3 linked regions of the Prochlorococcus marinus str. MIT 9515 genome follow. The main gene of each other region encodes a partner of the protein of the gene in region 2 in a complex. Links are inferred from orthologs where the notes say so. Each region holds a gene or a part of one and is shown on either strand. Other genes may lie near its edges.

What was found.
Region 1: the proteins of P9515_RS00980 (region 2) and P9515_RS01610 are in contact, whole or in part, in a cryo-EM structure (PDB 6KHJ), measured with the Thermosynechococcus vestitus proteins. The link is inferred for Prochlorococcus marinus str. MIT 9515 from one-to-one orthologs. Residues at the interface, in WP_011057128.1 of Thermosynechococcus vestitus: Pro17, His18, His19, Pro20, Ser21, Met22, Val25, Arg27, Met29, Thr31, Ile38, Asp39, Cys40, Glu41, Pro42, Val43, Ile44, Gly45, Tyr46, Leu47, His48, Arg49, Gly50, Met51, Lys53, Ile54, Asn57, Arg58, Pro65, Tyr66; in WP_011056552.1 of Thermosynechococcus vestitus: Leu46, Met47, Tyr48, Thr50, Ala51, Cys52, Phe54, Ile55, Glu56, Ala58, Ala59, Ile61, Gly62, Ser63, Arg64, Phe65, Asn76, Pro78, Thr89, Thr91, Lys93, Met94, Ala97, Leu101, Met123, Phe124, Ser126, Asp127, Ser128, Tyr129.
Region 3: the proteins of P9515_RS00980 (region 2) and P9515_RS01615 are in contact, whole or in part, in a cryo-EM structure (PDB 6ZJN), measured with the Thermus thermophilus proteins. The link is inferred for Prochlorococcus marinus str. MIT 9515 from one-to-one orthologs. Residues at the interface, in WP_223903221.1 of Thermus thermophilus: Met26, Thr27, Asn29, Gly31, Pro32, His34; in WP_096411116.1 of Thermus thermophilus: Glu45, Ser46, Asn48, Pro50, Ala51, Gly52, Glu53.

What each region holds. Positions count from the first base shown.
Region 1 is NC_008817.1:297,430-303,980, reverse strand. The notes cover bases 1-2,735. They hold P9515_RS01610 (NADH dehydrogenase subunit K), read left to right. Parts: upstream 1-868; coding sequence 869-1,603; downstream 1,604-2,735. Other genes in these bases: P9515_RS01600 (gluconeogenesis factor YvcK family protein), read right to left, coding at 2,139-2,735; P9515_RS01605 (NAD(P)H-quinone oxidoreductase subunit J), read left to right, coding at 1,603-2,133; P9515_RS01615 (NAD(P)H-quinone oxidoreductase subunit 3), read left to right, coding at 502-864; P9515_RS01620 (rubredoxin), read right to left, coding at 1-428. Also shown: more of P9515_RS01600, read right to left, coding at 2,736-3,524; P9515_RS01595 (ABC transporter ATP-binding protein), read left to right, coding at 3,658-4,443; P9515_RS01590 (MlaD family protein), read left to right, coding at 4,449-5,294; bchD (magnesium chelatase ATPase subunit D), read right to left, coding at 5,299-6,551. UniProt on the Escherichia coli protein: NDH-1 shuttles electrons from NADH, via FMN and iron-sulfur (Fe-S) centers, to quinones in the respiratory chain. The immediate electron acceptor for the enzyme in this species is ubiquinone.
Region 2 is NC_008817.1:182,470-189,235, forward strand. Bases 1-2,950 are described here. They hold P9515_RS00980 (NAD(P)H-quinone oxidoreductase subunit H), read left to right. Parts: upstream 1-856; coding sequence 857-2,044; downstream 2,045-2,950. Other genes in these bases: rsmH (16S rRNA (cytosine(1402)-N(4))-methyltransferase RsmH), read right to left, coding at 1-818; P9515_RS00985 (acyl-CoA thioesterase), read left to right, coding at 2,053-2,505; P9515_RS00990 (AMP-binding protein), read right to left, coding at 2,513-2,950. Also shown: more of P9515_RS00990, read right to left, coding at 2,951-3,721; P9515_RS00995 (o-succinylbenzoate synthase), read right to left, coding at 3,718-4,683; menA (2-carboxy-1,4-naphthoquinone phytyltransferase), read right to left, coding at 4,680-5,597; P9515_RS01005 (isochorismate synthase), read left to right, coding at 5,699-6,766.
Region 3 is NC_008817.1:301,799-308,456, forward strand. What follows is about bases 1-2,842. They hold P9515_RS01615 (NAD(P)H-quinone oxidoreductase subunit 3), read right to left. Parts: upstream 1,682-2,842; coding sequence 1,319-1,681; downstream 1-1,318. Other genes in these bases: P9515_RS01600 (gluconeogenesis factor YvcK family protein), read left to right, coding at 1-44; P9515_RS01605 (NAD(P)H-quinone oxidoreductase subunit J), read right to left, coding at 50-580; P9515_RS01610 (NADH dehydrogenase subunit K), read right to left, coding at 580-1,314; P9515_RS01620 (rubredoxin), read left to right, coding at 1,755-2,183; P9515_RS01625 (photosynthesis system II assembly factor Ycf48), read left to right, coding at 2,193-2,842. In the rest of the region: more of P9515_RS01625, read left to right, coding at 2,843-3,206; psbE (cytochrome b559 subunit alpha), read left to right, coding at 3,330-3,578; psbF (cytochrome b559 subunit beta), read left to right, coding at 3,581-3,727; P9515_RS09265 (photosystem II reaction center protein PsbL), read left to right, coding at 3,739-3,858; P9515_RS01640 (photosystem II reaction center protein J), read left to right, coding at 3,868-4,062; mtnP (S-methyl-5'-thioadenosine phosphorylase), read right to left, coding at 4,100-4,999; selenide, water dikinase SelD, read left to right, coding at 5,010-6,658. UniProt on the Escherichia coli protein: NDH-1 shuttles electrons from NADH, via FMN and iron-sulfur (Fe-S) centers, to quinones in the respiratory chain. The immediate electron acceptor for the enzyme in this species is believed to be ubiquinone.

The sequences.
Region 1 (6,551 bases), 120 kb from region 2 along the record:
TAATGCAAAGAGTATAAAGAAAGGAAACATGCCGCGGCAAATGCTAATCCACCAAAAATTAAAATATTTTTCTGACCAGGTGGCAAGCTATTAAATCCAAAGCCATAAGTTAAATTTTCTTCAAAACCACTTGGTTTTTCTCTTGGTCCTATATCTTTATATAAATTTTTACCTGCCCTGCATACTGGACAAGCAAAAATGTTACCGTCTATTAATGAAAAAGGAGTATTTTTGGGGATATTAAGCTTCTTGTTCCCTTCTATAGGATCATAAATATATCCACAACTTCTACATTCGAATCTATTTTGTTCTAAATTAATAGTAAGTTCTTTGTTGTTAAGTTTAGGGAGTTTTTCCGAAGATTCTTCCTTAGCTAAATCCTCAACTATTTGTTTATCATCAGAAGATGGTTGAATGTTTTCACTCACGATTTAGTATTTAACTAAAGTGACTCTAAAAGATTTTGCTGAATTAAGCGAATTTTCCCACTATTTTTTTTAAATGTTTTCACTCCCAGGCTACGAATATTTTCTAGGTTTTCTAATAATTGCTGCTGCAGTTCCAATTTTAGCTTTAGTTACCAACCTAATTGTTGCTCCCAAAGGGAGAACTGGTGAGCGAAAACTTACATATGAATCAGGAATGGAGCCCATTGGAGGAGCTTGGATTCAATTCAACATTAGATACTACATGTTTGCTTTAGTATTCGTTATATTTGATGTAGAAACGGTGTTTCTTTATCCTTGGGCTGTCGCGTTCAATAGATTAGGCTTATTAGCCTTTATTGAAGCTCTCATATTCATCGCAATATTGGTTATTGCACTTGCGTATGCATGGAGAAAAGGAGCTTTAGAATGGAGTTAAAAAAATGAACAATTCACTATCACCAAAAGCAATTAGAGAGCTTAGAGAAGAAACCTGTAATCCTCTAGGTGCTCCACAAGTAACGACTGACTTGAGTGAAAATATCATAATGACTAGTTTAGATGATCTTCATAACTGGGCCAGATTAAGTAGTCTATGGCCACTTTTATATGGAACCGCATGCTGTTTCATCGAATTTGCAGCACTGATAGGGTCTAGATTCGATTTTGACAGGTTTGGTTTGGTACCTAGAAGTTCCCCAAGACAAGCTGATTTACTTATTGTTGCAGGGACCGTAACAATGAAGATGGCGCCAGCATTAGTGAGATTGTATGAGCAAATGCCAGAGCCAAAGTATGTAATTGCTATGGGAGCTTGCACAATAACTGGTGGGATGTTTAGTGCAGACTCGACAACTGCAGTAAGAGGGGTTGATAAATTAATCCCGGTTGATTTATATCTTCCCGGATGCCCTCCTAGACCAGAAGCTATTTTTGACGCGGTTATTAAATTAAGAAAAAAAGTTGGGAATGAAAGTATTCTTGAAAGGAATAAAGCTGAACAAACTCACAGGTATTTGACTGTCAAACATGATATGAAACTTGTTTTTTCAGAAAATACCGGAGAATATTTAAACAAAAAATCTGAAAAAGCAATTAAGTCTTCAGATCTAGAGATGATTGAAGAAAATATAAAAGTTAAAATCGAAGAGAACTTAATTGATGAAGAAACAAAATAATGGACCAAAATAATTTATCTAAATCTTCAGAAGAAATAGTTGAACAAAGAGGAATAGTAAGTAATCGACTTTATAAAGATGGAATTACAAACAACTCATTAGGAAACGATCACATAGGTGTTGAGCTCCTCTCAGTTAAACCCGAAAAATTATACGAAGCCATATCTTCTTTAAAAAAATATGGCTTTAATTACCTACAGTGTCAAGGAGGTTATGATGAGGGACCCGGGAAACGTCTTGTAAGTTTTTACCATTTAATCTCACTTCAAGATATTGAAGAATTAGAAGAGATTAAAGAAATTAGAGTTAAAGTTTTTTTAAATCGAGATTCAGATTTATCTGTACCTAGCCTTTATAAAATTTTCAAAGGGAGTGATTGGCAGGAAAGAGAAACTTATGACATGTACGGGATCAACTTTCAAGATCATCCAAACCCCAAAAGAATTTTGATGCCTGAGGATTGGAGAGGATGGCCTTTAAGAAAAGATTATATTCAACCTGACTTTTATGAATTACAAGATGCCTATTAGATTTATTAATTTAATTTCTTTAATTTTTTATTAATAAACATGACTGCCCTCGCAAGTCTTCGAGGGTCATGCCTAAGTGTTGGGGTAATTTTTCTTGAATAAAGAGGAGCTTGCAAAACATAATAACCTTCTGAAATTAATTTTTCTTTATTACATACAACTGGTATGGCTCCTCTACTTTGATAATAATCAACGAGCGGTGACTTTTCGAATTGAATTTGAGAAAGTATTGCATTAAATATTCGGGTTTTTACCCCAAAATTTAACAATTGTTTTTCTATTGCTTTGATGTGTTGGTATACGTCAAGTCCATCGGTTTCTCCAGGTTGAGTCATCAAATTACTTATATAAATTTTTGGAGCATTACTTTTCAAAAGAGCATCTACTATTTCTGGGACAAGTAAATTAGGTAGCAAAGAAGTATAGAGACTCCCAGGTCCTAGTACTATTAAGTCTGCTTCTTTTATAGATTCAAGCGCGCTTGGAAGAGCTGATGGATTTTCAGGAAGATAACCAATCCTAGAAATCATTTTTTTTGATTGGCTTATATTACTTTCCCCAAATATTTTTTGACCGTCTTCTAGTTCTGCCCAAAGCATTACGTCAATATTTGTTGCTGGTAAAACTTGTCCCTGGACCGCTAAAACTTTGCTCGATGCCTGAACTGCCTTTTCTAAACTTCCTGTAATTGTTGTTAGTGCTGATAAAAAAAGATTACCAAAACTATGCCCTTCTAATCCGCTTCCTCCTGAAAATCGATATTGAAATAATCTTGTCAATATAGGTTCTTCATTTGATAATGCCGCCAAGCAATTTCTTATATCCCCAGGAGGTTGAACACCTAATTGTTTTCTTAAAACTCCGCTGCTACCTCCATCATCAGAAACCGTAACTATTGCAGTAATGTTACTACTATAATTTTTTAAACCTTTTAATAAGGTTGACAAACCTGTTCCTCCTCCAATAGCAACAATATTGGGGCCTCTATTTAATTTACTTTTTACTCTGAGTGCATCTACTAAAAATGTATTCTTCTCTGGGACAAGCGCTTTTTGTATAGAATTGATACTTCTATTTTGACCAATTCCAATTAACAGAAGCCCAAAGATAAATATTAATGGCCCTAATATTGAAATAGGCAAAATACTTGTTAACTGATCTATTATCCAGAAAAAAACTGCTATTAACCAATAAAGGGGCCTTAAATTAGTCCAGATTACAATCCCTAATAATGAAGTTAATAATCCAATGGCAGAGGTTATCATCCATCTTTTTATTACCAGTCCCGGTAAGAGCCAACTTAAAATTCTTATAATCCTATTTATCAATCCTAAATTTGATTTTTTAAAATAAGATAAAGTTCTCTTTACTCTTTTTTTCCTCTTCTTCATCAAAATCCCTCTAAATTTTTTTTCAAAATTTATGTTTATATTTAAACTAATTATAAATCAAATACATACATCCTTTTTTTATTTTTAAAAAGTAGGCAATATGTATTTAAAGACAAATTGCAATCTATAAATTTTGAAAAATTCAAAACCTGCTGTAGAAACCAATAATCTCTCCATTAGTTGGGGGGATCAAAATGTACTAGACAAAGTCAATTTAAAACTAAATGAGGGAGAAAAATTAGCAATTATTGGTCCATCAGGCTCTGGAAAATCAACTATATTAAAAATATTAGCAGGTTTAATTTTACCTAATGAGGGGGAATTAAGCATATTTGGGGAAAAACAAACTTACCTAAGATTAGATCAAACTCATCCTCCGGATGTAAGATTAGTTTTTCAGAATCCAGCTTTATTAGGCTCTTTAACTATTGAAGAAAATGTAGGATTTATACTTCAAAGAAATAAAAATTTATCCAAACAATCTATTCGAGAAATAGTTAGAGAATGTTTACAAGAGGTGGGTTTATTTGATGTTGAGGAAAAACTTCCAAATGAATTAAGTGGCGGTATGCAAAAAAGAGTAAGTTTTGCTAGAGCATTAATAACAGAACAAGACTTAGATAAAAAAAATAAGCCATTATTACTTTTTGATGAACCTACCGCTGGACTTGATCCCATTGCTTCATCAAGAATTGAAGATTTAATCAATAAGACAAATAATAAAGCAAATGGATCATCTATTGTAGTTAGTCATGTTCTTAGTACTATAGAAAGGACTTCAGAAAAAGTTGTGATACTTTATGGAGGTAAATTCAGATGGGCGGGTTCTATTGATGAATTTAAAGAAAGTAATGATCCTTACGTTTTTCAGTTTAGAAATGGAAACCTTAATGGACCAATGCAACCAAAAGAGATTTAAACATTATGCGTAGAAGCTTACGAGACTCAATTGTAGGATTTTCCTTATTAGGAGGAATATTAATATTTACTTTTTTTTCCTTCTGGTTAAGAGGTGTAAAACTTTCTTCAAAGAATTGGTATCTTTTCGCAGAATTTAACAACGCAAGCGGTTTATCAAAAAAATCTCCAGTAACTTACAGAGGAATTTTAGTAGGTTCAATTGAAGATATTCTTTTTACTAATGAATCCATCAAAGCAAAAATCGTTCTCAATAATCCTGAAATTATTCTTCCAAAGCCAGCATTTGCAAAAGTTGTTACCAATTCTTTTCTAGGAGGTGATGTTCAAGTATCATTAGAAACCAGTCAAAAAACAATCCCAAAGGATATTGCAAAAGCAATATCAGAAGAATGTGATAGTGAATTAATTGTGTGCCAGGGAGACACTATTACTGGAAAGCAGCTTTCTAGCCTTTCAAACATAACTAACAGGATAAATCAAATCCTAAAAGAATCAAATCAAGAAAATCTAATTGAAAATGTAGTTAATTCAATAGACCAATTTGATAAAACACAAGAAAATCTTGATGAACTAATTTATTTGTCTAAGCAAGAAATTTTAAGAGTTAAACCTCTTATCAAAGAAGTTACAGTAGCGGCAGGTCATTTAAACAGTATTTTGTCTGCCATCGATAACGAAGACACTCTGAAAGATATTAAGTTGACAATAAATGCCGCGGAATCAATATCAGGCAAATTAGACAATATGAGTGATGATTTTGAAGGCTTAATGAAAGACAAAGAATTAACAAAATCTTTAAGAGATTTAACAATTGGGCTTTCTAAATTCCTTAACGAGATTTATCCATAAAAATTTAAAATTCATTGATTGCGTTTAAAGCCATCGCTGCAATTGTCTTATCTGTAGCTTTTGGTAATTGAACATATTTTCCTTTTGCAGCTTCCGCTAGTTCTTTTCCAAAGCCACTAGCAATAAATTTTCTTTCTGTATCTATTACTAATAGCTTTATTCCTAACATAGGATATTTGGCTGCAATATCTAAAACTTCTTGCTTCAAATTCACATTTTCATCTTCATTTTCATTTTCAACTTGACCTAGTGATATGCCTAATGGAACATTACCTCTGCCATCAGTTATTCCAACAACAATGACCTGACCAATATCTCCTGTAGAGAGTGCATTTTTTGCGACTTTGGCTGATTGAGTTAACCCATGAGCCAAAGGCGATCCACCTCCACATGGCATTGTTTCTAATCTTCTTTTTGCTGCGGTAATAGATCTTGTTGGAGGCAAAAGAACTTCTGCTTGATTTCCTCTAAAAGGAATAAGAGCTACTTCGTCTCTATTTTCATACGCCTCGGTCAAAAGTCTGATTACTGCACCTTTTGCACTTTGCATTCTATTCAAAGCCATAGAACCACTAGCATCAACAAGAAAAATAACTAATGCTCCTGCCTTTTTTTGAAGGAGCTTTGCTCTAAAGTCATTTTCCTCAATGATTATGGTTTTACCGGGATTTTTTAATCTTCTAGATTTTTGATACGGGGCAGCTGCTCTTAGAGTTGCATCAACAGCGATTCTCTCTACTTTACCTTTTGGAATTAAAGGTCGGACATATCTACCTCTACTTTGACTAAGAATTACTGACCTACTTCCACTATTTCCTGCTTTAGACTTTGCTGATGAAAAAAGCAATAAATCAGGATCTACCATACATGCTTCAGGATCTAAAATAAACTCTTCTGGAATTTCCGAAGTAGCATCTTCATCCCCCTCAGAATTATCCTCTTGTTGTTCTTGCTCTTGATCATTCTCATTTTCATTTGATTCAGGTTCAGATTCTTCATTACTTGATTGAGGTGGGGGTGGATTTTGATCTTCAGGTGGAGGAGGTTGAATATCTTCATCTTCAGGAGGTATTTGCATTGCCCTAGGAAGAATAACTAATCTTACTGCTACTTTTAAATCATCAGAATTAACATTCTCATCACCTCTTAGAGCTGCGTTTGCCTTGGCAACCTTCACTGCAAATAATTCAGACCTGTGTCCTTCAACTCCACCTCTTAAAGCCTCATTTACCAAATAAGTTATTTGCTCTTCAGTAA
Region 2 (6,766 bases):
TTTGTAAGATTTTTTAATCTGTAATCACCTTTAAAAGAATTTTTCACCAACCGATCCTCTATTGAATGAAAGCTAATAATTGAAATTATTCCCCCAGTCAATAGCCAATCAGGAGCAATCTTTAGAAATTTTTCTAATGCTTCAATCTCGTTATTTACAGCTATTCTAAGTGCTTGGAATGTTCTAGTTGCAGGATGAATTTTTCGATATCTTTGTTTGGGCGGGAAACAACCAGCAATTGAATATGCTAAATCTTTTGTTCCTGAATATTTACCTTTTTCTTTTAAATCTTTTTTAATTTTCCTCGAAATCTTTCGTGATAATCTTTCATCACCAAATTTAAAAATTAAATCAGCCAGATCTTTTTCACTTAAAGTCTCAATTAAGTTCTCCGCATTCATCTTAATTAAAGGATTCATTCGCATATCTAAAGGACCATCTTTTTGAAAACTAAATCCTCTTTCCGGGCTATCTATTTGATTACTATTTACTCCAAGATCTGCTATCACAAAAGAAACTTTTTCTTTTGGCTCAAAGTTAGAAAAATTTGAAGGAATTATTTCAATCCTCGATTTGAATTCTTCAAGTTTATTAAGTGCTGATTCCCTTGCGATTGGATCGTGGTCTAATCCAATTATTTTTAAATCAGGATATTTTTTTAATAATTGATATGAGTGCCCACCACCGCCTAAAGTCGCATCTATAGCTGTTAGTTTATTGTCTGATATAAATGGATATTGATCTATAGAATATAAAATTTCATCTGTCATCACTGACTTATGATTGAACAAAGATGAATTAGAAAGGTCAGTTTGCATAACTTTCTACTAAGATTTAAATAGAGGTTAAATTATTAATGGCTCAACTAGAGACTAGAACAGAACCGATGGTGGTCAACTTTGGCCCTCATCATCCATCTATGCATGGAGTTTTGAGGTTAGTCGTAACCCTCGATGGAGAGAATGTAATAGATTGTGAACCCGTAATTGGTTATTTGCATAGGGGGATGGAAAAAATAGCTGAAAACAGGACAAACGTTATGTATGTTCCTTATGTCAGCAGAATGGATTATGCAGCTGGAATGTTTTATGAAGCTATTGTAGTAAATGCCCCTGAAAGATTAGCAAATATTTCTGTCCCAAAAAGAGCGAGCTACATAAGAGTACTAATGTTGGAGCTTAACAGAATTGCAAATCATCTTTTATGGCTTGGACCATTTTTAGCAGATGTGGGAGCTCAAACTCCATTCTTTTATATATTTAGAGAAAGAGAGATGATTTATGACCTTTGGGAAGCTGCTACGGGACAAAGATTAATAAATAATAATTTTTTCAGAATAGGAGGTGTGGCATGTGATTTGCCTTACGGGTGGTTAGAAAAATGCATTGACTTTTGTGACTGGTTCGCGCCAAAGATTGACGAATACGAAAAATTAATAACAAATAATCCTATATTCAAAAAAAGAATAGAAGGTCTTGGCACTATAGAAAGAGATCAAGCAATTAATTGGTCACTTTCTGGACCAATGCTTAGGGCCTCTGGAGTCTCTTGGGATTTAAGAAAAGTTGATAATTACGAATGTTATGACGATTTTGACTGGAAAATCGCTTCAGAAAAAGAAGGCGATTGTTATGCCAGATACCGAGTAAGAGTTGAAGAAATGAGGCAATCATTAAAAATTATTCGTCAAGCCTGCGAAATGATTCCTGGTGGTCCAACGGAAAATTTAGAAGCTAAACGTATGGCTACAGATGATAAAAAAAGTGATATTTTTGGCATTGACTATCAATATGTAGCTAAGAAAGTAGCACCAACTTTTAAGATTCCTAATGGAGAATTATATACAAGATTAGAATCTGGGAAAGGTGAAATAGGCGTTTTTATTCAGGGAAATAATGAAGTTACACCTTGGAGATTCAAAATTAGAGCTGCTGATTTAAATAATCTGCAAATATTACCTCACATTCTAAAGGGAGCTAAAATAGCAGATATTATGGCAATACTTGGCTCAATCGATGTGATCATGGGTTCTGTAGATAGGTAAATCTTTTAATGAACCCTCATAGTTGGTTAATATTGAAAAGAAAAGTAAGGTTTGGAGATTGTGACTCGGCTGGAGTAATACATTTTCATAACCTTTTAAGATGGGCCCATGAAAGCTGGGAAGAAAGTATAGATATTTATGGTATCTCGCATCAAGTGATTTTTCCTTCTTGTCATTCTCATGAAAATCAAAATATATTACCCATAGTTAATTGTGAAGCTAACTTTTTATTACCCATAAAGCTTGGGGATTTACTTACAGTTAAGATCTTTCCAAAAAAAATTAGCAACCATTTGTTTCAAGTAAATACATTATTTCTTAAGGATGAAATTAAAGTTGCAGAGGGAAAAATTATCCATTGCTCTTTAGATATGAATTCAAAATTGAAGGTTAAATTACCTGATCAACTCGAGAGATGGATAGAGGCTTCGAATATAAATACTCATTTAAAAGAGTGCTAATTATTATTTATAATTTTGTAAACATGTAATTTGAATTTTTAATATCATCTTTTTTAGGTTTACCAATAATCCAATTTTTCGGCCTCTCATGTTTAGGCCAATTTTTAGAAAAGTTTTTTAATAGTTTTAATGAATATTCAATATTTGTTTTATCAGTTTGTTTTTTGAAATTAATAATGATTACCATTTTATTTCCCCATTCTTTATTAGGTATGTTGGAAATTATGAAATTTTCTATTGGAATTTTTTTATTTAGGATAAATTCATTTAATCGTAATTTAATGACTTCTGGAAAAACTATTTCCCCTCCAGAATTAAAAGCATTATCTGTTCTTCGAATAAATTTCAAATACAGAGAATTATTCAATTTTTGGATTTCTCCGGAATCACTGCTTTCCCACCACCCATTTTTATCTTTGAAATTTTTAGTTTGATATGATTCCAGCAATTCAATTCCTATTCTGTCTGATTGAATTTGGATTAAACCATTTTTACTAATTCTTAATTTTATATCAGTTAATATTTCCCCAACATTATCAAGCCCTTCTAAAAATTCTTTAGGTTTTAAGCTTGTCACCATAGCGGCAGTTTCAGTTGATCCGTAACAGGGTGCTAAATTTATTTTTTCGAATCTGCACTTTCGAGAAGTTTCAATAGATAGAGATGCACCACCAATCCATATTAAATCAAAAATTTTTAACCAATCAATTCCATTTTTTTCAGATAAAAGTCTTTTTAATTGTATTGGAACTAATGAAGTTATAAGATGATGTTTATCTTTTTTTATCTTATTAGTGAAGACTACTAATTCCTTGGGGTTTTTAATTAATGCTGGGGAAATATTGATATGTTCACAATCCCAAATTTGACTTCTAAAAAGCGGCATCAATCCACTGATATGATTTAACGGCAAAGTATTAAAAACTAAACAGTGTTTTAATTTAAATCCTTGTCGTTCAAGCCAAATTCCAGATGCCTTAGCAGACGAATAGAGATTTTCTAATTTATGAATACATTTTCTAGGCTTTCCACTACTGCCACTGCTATTTAAGATAACTGCTGGTCCTCTTATATTAATAGCCTTATATATTTCTTCATATTCGTGAGATCTATTTTTTATGTAAATTATTTTCTTTTCCTTAATGTTTTTAAGAATTTTCTTCGTAGATTCTTTTTCATTATTTTCAACTTCAATAATATGAATTTTGTTTTTCATAGTTGATCCCATATCTTTTGTGCCTTATTTAGAAAAAGAAAAGAATTGGGATTTTTTTTTAAAGCCAAACCAGGAACTTTTGGAGTTGGTCCCAATAACTGTAAAGAGGATAAATGAAAAAGCCATCTATTACCTATTCCTGTTTCAAAAGAAGTACTTAAGGATCTAAAACCTTTTTTATTTTTTAACTCTTCTAAAAGATGCATCGGATTCTTTTCTTGGGAAGGTCTTCTAATCTGCCAACCATCCCATTCATTAATCAAATGTGGATATTTTAATAGTGATTCATCCAAAGCTATGGGCATCCTTTTATTAATTTCCCTTAAACCCTCAATATCATCTTTAGAAAGAGGTTGTTCCAACCAATCTATGTTTTTAATATCTTTAAGAATATCTACCCATCTATTCGCTATTCCCCTCTCCCAAGAGCCATTTGCATCTATTCTTAATTTAATATTACTTGTTAATTGATTTAATATCTGAATTAGAGTTTTTTCTTCAGAGGCATTGTCATATATAGCTACTTTCCATTTTATTGTAAGTAATTTCCCTTTTAATAGTTTATTCTCTTTCAATTTTTTTAATTCTTGCAAAGCGTTATTAGGATTTAAAAGTATAGCTGTTTGATCAATTGCATTAAAGAAATAATTTTCTTTGAAAATTATTTTTCTTTCGATTTCAGCTAACGCAGAATTAATTGCTGATTGAATACATGGGTGAAAGGTATTTATCAGTTCCGATATATTTTTTGAATTAATATATTTAGGAATCTTATTTAATTCTATTTGACATTTAACTAAATCTTTATTACTTAAAGGATTTACTTCCCCAAAACCAACACCTTTCTCAACATTTTTTAATTTAATTATCCACCCAGATTTATTTTTAAATGTTGTCTTTGAATTTTCTACCTTAGAAGATAATTTAAATAAAAAAGATTTTTTTTTAAAAGTTAAGTTCATTTATTAATCAAGTAATCAATAATTAATCCTGCTATTAATCCAATTCCATTTAGAGTTTGAAATTTGACCGCAATAAATTTACAATTTTTTATTACTTCAGGTTTGTTATATGAAGATTTCAATAAAGTTATAAGCTTTATTGATTGTGGCAAACTAATAAGAAAAAGAATACAAAGTATGGGAATAAATCCATTAATAATTATAAAAAGTTGGAAAAAATAAACTATAAAAACTATCCATGGTATTAGTTTGGCTCCTTTTTTTGGGCCTAAACGTACTAAAGGTGAATTTTTACCATGTTTTTTATCTTCTTCGATTTGATGAAAATGAGAGCAAAATAGTATTAGAGTTGTTGCTAATGAAGATCCTGAACCAAGTAAAAATGAATCTTTCCAAGGGATAGTAATCGTATATATATCTGATGGGTTGAGTGCAATTAAAGCAGCGGAGTAAGTTAAGGGCCCAAAAGCTAACCAGCATAATGGCTCTCCCAAACCTTGGTATCCCAAACGAAAAGGTGGTCCTTGATATAAATATCCTAAGAAGCAGCATGAGACTACCAATATCATGACATTTATGCTTGTCGATATTGAAATTATGGCAATTACCAATAACCCAATCAATAGAGATGTATATGCGATAGTTGAAATTATTTTTTTACTTCGAACAAGGTTGACTATGGAATGGAATTTAAATTCATCAATTCCTGTTTCTGAATCAAATAAATCATTAGTTAGATTTTCCCAAATGAGTATTAATATTGCAGCTATTGTGAATGCTATTAAGTTAGATATTTTGATATTTTTAAAAGAGTTGAGGGTATAAGCTCCTGAAATAAAAACTGGTAAAATTGCAACGGAATAAAGTGGCCATTTTATTGCTTGTTTCCATAAACTTTTATTTCTTTCATTCATTTTTAATGGAGTTAATAAAAACTATAATTATTAAATATAGTTTATAAATTGAGTTACATTTTTTACTTTAATACATGTTTTTTAGTTATTTTCAATAAGTGATGAAAAATAATTTAAACTTTTCAGATTTTTTAAAGGGTGTTTTTTCCAATTTCGATAAGAAAGGGATAAATTCAGGCTTGGTAAGTGTTTGTATTGAGATACCTTGTGTTGATTTATTTGATGTATATGAATTTTTTATAGATAAATATTCTTTTTCTTCTTTTTGGGAAGAGGATAATAAAATGTCATATATTGCTATTGATAAATGTAAATATCTAACTTTAGAAGGCCCTAAAAAATTTCAAGTAGCGAAAGAATTTAATTTTGAGAACTTTAATAATTTAATTAATTTGACTGATGAATCTAACACCTCTGCACTTTCAAAAATAATTTATTTTTTTTCTTTCTCAGAAAATTTAAATAAAAAATATTCGTTATTTGATGTTCCTAGTTTAGAGGCTATTTTACCTAAGATTTTGATTATTAAAAACAAAAATAATTGTTGGTTAAGAATAAACTCTTCTGTAGAGGGTAAATCTTCCTTGAGGACGTTAATTGAAGAACTTTGGTCAATAAGGGATCAAATTTTATATTCCAAAGATCAAAAAAGTAAGAATATTTTTGATTATCACAAGATTAATCATTTTATGAATTCTTTAGAATTAACTAATAGTAATCTTAAGCAATTAGTAAATAAGGGAATTGAATTAGTAGAGGAAGGTATCCTTGAAAAGATTGTTTTAGCTTCAAGAGTCAAAATAGAACTTAAAACAAAATTAAATTTATTAGAAATTTTAAAAAAATTAAAAACTAATCAGCCAAATACTTGTAGATATGTTTGGAGAAGAAACAGTAAAGATATTATGTTTGGAGCATCACCAGAAAAATTATTTTCTCTTAATAAGCCTAATTTAATTTTAGAAGCTATTGCTGGTACATCATCAAATGATTTAAATCCGGATTCTCTTTTAGAAAGCCCTAAAGATATAAAAGAACATAATTATGTAATAAATTATTTGATTCAATGTTTGGAGGTTTTGAGGATTAATAACTACAAAAAAAGTTCATTAAAGGTAGCTTCTTTTGGTGATATTTCGCATTTACAAACTTTGATTTATTCAAAAATT
Region 3 (6,658 bases), 120 kb from region 2 along the record:
GGGCAGTCATGTTTATTAATAAAAAATTAAAGAAATTAAATTAATAAATCTAATAGGCATCTTGTAATTCATAAAAGTCAGGTTGAATATAATCTTTTCTTAAAGGCCATCCTCTCCAATCCTCAGGCATCAAAATTCTTTTGGGGTTTGGATGATCTTGAAAGTTGATCCCGTACATGTCATAAGTTTCTCTTTCCTGCCAATCACTCCCTTTGAAAATTTTATAAAGGCTAGGTACAGATAAATCTGAATCTCGATTTAAAAAAACTTTAACTCTAATTTCTTTAATCTCTTCTAATTCTTCAATATCTTGAAGTGAGATTAAATGGTAAAAACTTACAAGACGTTTCCCGGGTCCCTCATCATAACCTCCTTGACACTGTAGGTAATTAAAGCCATATTTTTTTAAAGAAGATATGGCTTCGTATAATTTTTCGGGTTTAACTGAGAGGAGCTCAACACCTATGTGATCGTTTCCTAATGAGTTGTTTGTAATTCCATCTTTATAAAGTCGATTACTTACTATTCCTCTTTGTTCAACTATTTCTTCTGAAGATTTAGATAAATTATTTTGGTCCATTATTTTGTTTCTTCATCAATTAAGTTCTCTTCGATTTTAACTTTTATATTTTCTTCAATCATCTCTAGATCTGAAGACTTAATTGCTTTTTCAGATTTTTTGTTTAAATATTCTCCGGTATTTTCTGAAAAAACAAGTTTCATATCATGTTTGACAGTCAAATACCTGTGAGTTTGTTCAGCTTTATTCCTTTCAAGAATACTTTCATTCCCAACTTTTTTTCTTAATTTAATAACCGCGTCAAAAATAGCTTCTGGTCTAGGAGGGCATCCGGGAAGATATAAATCAACCGGGATTAATTTATCAACCCCTCTTACTGCAGTTGTCGAGTCTGCACTAAACATCCCACCAGTTATTGTGCAAGCTCCCATAGCAATTACATACTTTGGCTCTGGCATTTGCTCATACAATCTCACTAATGCTGGCGCCATCTTCATTGTTACGGTCCCTGCAACAATAAGTAAATCAGCTTGTCTTGGGGAACTTCTAGGTACCAAACCAAACCTGTCAAAATCGAATCTAGACCCTATCAGTGCTGCAAATTCGATGAAACAGCATGCGGTTCCATATAAAAGTGGCCATAGACTACTTAATCTGGCCCAGTTATGAAGATCATCTAAACTAGTCATTATGATATTTTCACTCAAGTCAGTCGTTACTTGTGGAGCACCTAGAGGATTACAGGTTTCTTCTCTAAGCTCTCTAATTGCTTTTGGTGATAGTGAATTGTTCATTTTTTTAACTCCATTCTAAAGCTCCTTTTCTCCATGCATACGCAAGTGCAATAACCAATATTGCGATGAATATGAGAGCTTCAATAAAGGCTAATAAGCCTAATCTATTGAACGCGACAGCCCAAGGATAAAGAAACACCGTTTCTACATCAAATATAACGAATACTAAAGCAAACATGTAGTATCTAATGTTGAATTGAATCCAAGCTCCTCCAATGGGCTCCATTCCTGATTCATATGTAAGTTTTCGCTCACCAGTTCTCCCTTTGGGAGCAACAATTAGGTTGGTAACTAAAGCTAAAATTGGAACTGCAGCAGCAATTATTAGAAAACCTAGAAAATATTCGTAGCCTGGGAGTGAAAACATTTAAAAAAAATAGTGGGAAAATTCGCTTAATTCAGCAAAATCTTTTAGAGTCACTTTAGTTAAATACTAAATCGTGAGTGAAAACATTCAACCATCTTCTGATGATAAACAAATAGTTGAGGATTTAGCTAAGGAAGAATCTTCGGAAAAACTCCCTAAACTTAACAACAAAGAACTTACTATTAATTTAGAACAAAATAGATTCGAATGTAGAAGTTGTGGATATATTTATGATCCTATAGAAGGGAACAAGAAGCTTAATATCCCCAAAAATACTCCTTTTTCATTAATAGACGGTAACATTTTTGCTTGTCCAGTATGCAGGGCAGGTAAAAATTTATATAAAGATATAGGACCAAGAGAAAAACCAAGTGGTTTTGAAGAAAATTTAACTTATGGCTTTGGATTTAATAGCTTGCCACCTGGTCAGAAAAATATTTTAATTTTTGGTGGATTAGCATTTGCCGCGGCATGTTTCCTTTCTTTATACTCTTTGCATTAATATAAGTCCATGAAAAATTTTTTAATTAGCATCCCAAATCTTATTTTATCGCTTACTCTCTGCCTTGTTTTAACCAGCTGTTCCTCAAATGGTGTAAAAATGAGTGAAAGCAGTCCTTGGGAAACAATTCAATTTGAAGATCAGTCAAACGCATTAGACGTGGACTTCATAGATAATAACCATGGATTTCTAGTTGGTTCAAATAGACTGATCATGGAATCAAAAGATGGAGGACGATCATGGGAAAAGAGATCATTAGATATTCCTGCAGAAGAGAATTTTCGCTTGCTTGATATAGATTTTAAAGGTTCTGAAGGCTGGTTAATCGGACAACCTTCTTTGGTAATGCATACTATTGATGAAGGGAAAAACTGGACTAGGTTATCTCTTGGTAAACTTCCTGGCCAACCTTTTTTAGTATCAACTATTAATGAAGGGGTTGCTCAATTAGCAACAACTTCAGCGGCTATTTATGAGACTTCAAATAGTGGTGAAACATGGGAAGCAAAAGTATCAGATCCCTCTGAACAGGGCGGTATAAGAGATTTAAGAAGGACATCTAAAGGAGATTATGTAAGTGTAAGTAGTTTGGGAAATTTTTTCTCTACTCTCGATAGTGGAAGTGATACTTGGATAGCTCACCAAAGAGCAAGTAGTAAGAGAGTTCAAAGTATTGGATTTAATCCAAGTGGGAATTTATGGATGTTATCTAGAGGAGCTGAAATAAGATTTAATGAAGACATTAATGATGTGGAAAAATGGAGCAAACCAATAGTTCCCATTTTAAATGGTTATAATTACTTGGATATGGGTTGGGACCCTGATGGTAATATTTGGGCTGGAGGGGGTAATGGCACTTTAATAGTTAGTAAAGATGATGGTAAGACTTGGAATTCTGACCCTATTGCCTCAGATCTGCCTACTAACTTTATTAAGATTCAATTTCTAGCAAAAGATGAGTTGGATTCTCCCAAGGGATTTATTCTTGGAGAGAGGGGCTATATATTGAAGTGGAATGGTTAATTAAAAAAAATAAAAAAATTCTTAAATTTCTTGTCATTTAACAACTGTCTGTAACCAAGCTGTAAATTTCTCCACAAACATAGTATTTTTCCTTGTAAGATCAAGAAGTAATTAATTGTGATTATGGCCGCAGGTTCAACGGGTGAACGCCCTTTCTTTGAAATAATCACCAGTATAAGATACTGGATTATTCATGCAGTAACACTTCCAGCTATCTTTATAGCGGGATTTCTATTTGTTTACACAGGCTTAGCCTATGATGCATTTGGGACTCCACGCCCTGATAGTTATTTTCAGGCGTCTGAGTCAAAAGCACCTGTTGTAACTCAAAGATATGATGCTAAATCTCAATTAGATTTAAGAACAAAATAATTATGTCAAATTCCCAAGCTCCAATGCAGGCTGTTGAAGTTCGCGTTTATCCTATCTTTACTGTTCGCTGGCTAGCAGTACACGCTCTAGCGATACCTTCAGTATTTTTCTTAGGTGCTATAGCAGCTATGCAATTTATCAGTCGCTAACTTTATCAATCATGCAAGTAAACGAAAATCCAAATAAAGTTCCAGTAGAACTTAATCGTACAAGCCTTTATCTAGGCGTATTATCAGTATTAGTTTTAGGAATTTTATTTTCCAGTTACTTTTTCAACTAAATTAAAATTATGAGTAAATTAAAAGGCCCTGATGGGAGAATTCCCGATAGATTACCTGATGGCAGACCAGCTGTTGCTTGGGAAAGAAGATGGACTGAAGGAACCCTTCCACTTTGGCTGGTAGCTACAGCCGGAGGAATAGCGGTTATTTTTGTATTGGGTATATTTTTCTATGGATCATATCAAGGAGTAGGAGCAGGCTAAAGTATCCATTACTTTTTAGTTGTCTCATATAGTTAATCTAACTCCAATATATGTCTGTTAATATCTTCAGCTTTTCTTTGGTAGAGCTGGGGATATTTTCTTTTGGGGTTATTAAACCATCTTTCAAAGAAAAATGTGATTTGCTTTTAGGTCTATCTCTATCAATAACTTTCGCTATTTCAAAGACAATTTTATTAGCAACTTCAGTATTAGTTCTGAGATTTTCCAAAACCATCTCTACTGATACTTCTTGATGAGTTTGATGCCAGCAATCATAATCAGTAACCATGGATAGTGAAGAATAGGCTATCTCAGCTTCTTTAGCTAATCTTGCTTCAGTGTGATTAGTCATACCTATTATTGAACAACCCCAACTTCTATATAAGTTAGATTCTGCTCTGGTTGAGAAAGCCGGCCCTTCCATTGCTAGATATGTTCCTCCTCTATGTAATTGTCTTCCCCCCGGTATAGTTTTTTCTCCAACATTGGCTAGGATTTCTGATAAATTCCTACAGAAAGGATCACCCATAGTTACATGAGCTACTGCTCCTTCATTAAAAAATGTTGTAGGTCTTTTATGAGTTCGATCAATAAATTGATCGGGAATAACAATATCAAGGGGCCTAATTTGTTCTTGAAGGGAGCCAACTGCAGATGGAGCAATTATCCATCTCACACCAATAGATCGGAGAGCCCAAATGTTAGCTTTGTAAGGGATATCTGTTGGATTGAGACTATGTGTTCTACCATGTCTTGCTATAAAAGCAATTTCTAAGTTGCCAATTTTAAAGAGCCTAATTGAATCAGAAGGTTTACCATAAGGAGTATTGACCTCAAATTCTTCATGACATTCTATTTTGTCAATTGAATAGAAACCACTCCCACCAATTACTCCTAATCTTGATTCTTTAATTGGTAATAAATGCTGTTTATTCATTGTGAAACAAATGACTATTAATCATCTAGTACTAATTGGAGGAGGACATACAAATGTTCTTTTGATGAGAAAATGGTTGATGAATCCTAAATTAATGCCAGAAATACCTATCTCAATTATATCTAGAGATACTGATTTAGTTTATTCGGCTATGTTCCCTTCTGTTATTTCTAAATCAATTTCTTTAAATGATAGCTTAATTGATATAAGATCTCTAGCTAAAAAGGCCAAAATATCTTTCATACAAAATGAAGTATTAAATATTGATTTTCACTTAAAAAAAATTTGTTTAAAAAATAGACCCTCAATTGGTTACTCAAAATTAGTACTTAACTACGGAAGTCAAACCAAAATCTCAGGAGAATTTGAAGATTTAGTCAATAATCAAATTGCTTTCCCTATTAAACCTTTTTTTAAAGCTTATGAGTTAATTAAAAACGAAGATAAGAATGATTCTGAACCTGAAAAACCTTTTATTATTGTTGGGAGTGGTCTCGCAGCAATTGAAATTGCATTTGCTCTAAGAAAAAGATGGGAAAAAAGATCTTTAAAGATTCTTTGCAAAACATATAAAATTGATACTAAAATTTCAAAAAGTTTATATAGATCGAATATAGAACTAGTTAAAAGCCTTCCTGTTGATTATGGAAAGATTCTCTTATGTACAGGAAATTCTTCACCTCTATGGGTACAAAGTTATAATTCAGAATTAGATTCAAAAGGACGATTTTTAACAAATCAGAATTTAAGGTTGAAAAATTTTTCAGGGATTTTTGCAACTGGTGATTGCGCAGTCATAGAAACCTCTAAGAGACCTTCATCAGGAATATTTGCAGTAAAAGCTTTGAATATATTGGCAGCTAATATTCAGCAGGACATAAAAGGTAAATCATTAAAAAGATGGTATCCCCAAAAAATCGGATTGCAAATAGTAAATTCTTATCCTAGGAAGATTCCCAAAGCTTTTGCCTTTTATGGTGATGTTGTGTTTGGGCCTTCTTTTTTTCTTTGGTATCTCAAAAATAAAATAGATGAAGGTTTTATTAAAAAATTTCGTATCTTAGAGCCGAAGATGAATCATAAAATCAGAGAAGGTGAGGAAATGGATTGTAGAGGATGTGCAGCTAAAATTCCTCAAAATATTTTAAATAAATCCTTAAGAAGTGCTCAACTAGAAAATTTTGCAACTTCTCCCGAGGATGCTGTACAAATTTATAATAATAATCAAGAAACTATTCTTCAAAGTGTTGATGGATTCCCCGCATTAATAAGTGATCCTTGGTTAAATGCAAAAATTACTGTTTTGCATGCTTGCTCAGATTTATGGGCTTGCGGAGCAAAACTTTCATCTGTTCAGGCCTTAATATCTCTCCCTAAAGTTGGAAAGGATTTTCAAAGCTACCTTTTTACTCATTGTCTGAAGGGCATAAAAACAACAGTTGAAGAACAAGGAGGTGAGTTGATTGGAGGTCATACTTTTGAGTCAAGAAGTTTAGTTGATAAACCTTATTCTTTAGGAATCGACATTTCTTTAACTGTTCAGGGTGTTTTGAGAAATGGAGCAAAACCATGGTTCAAATCCGGTATGCAAAAAGGGGATATTCTCCTAATGTCGCGACCTTTAGGCGTGGGAATATTTTTTGCTGCTCAAATGCAAAA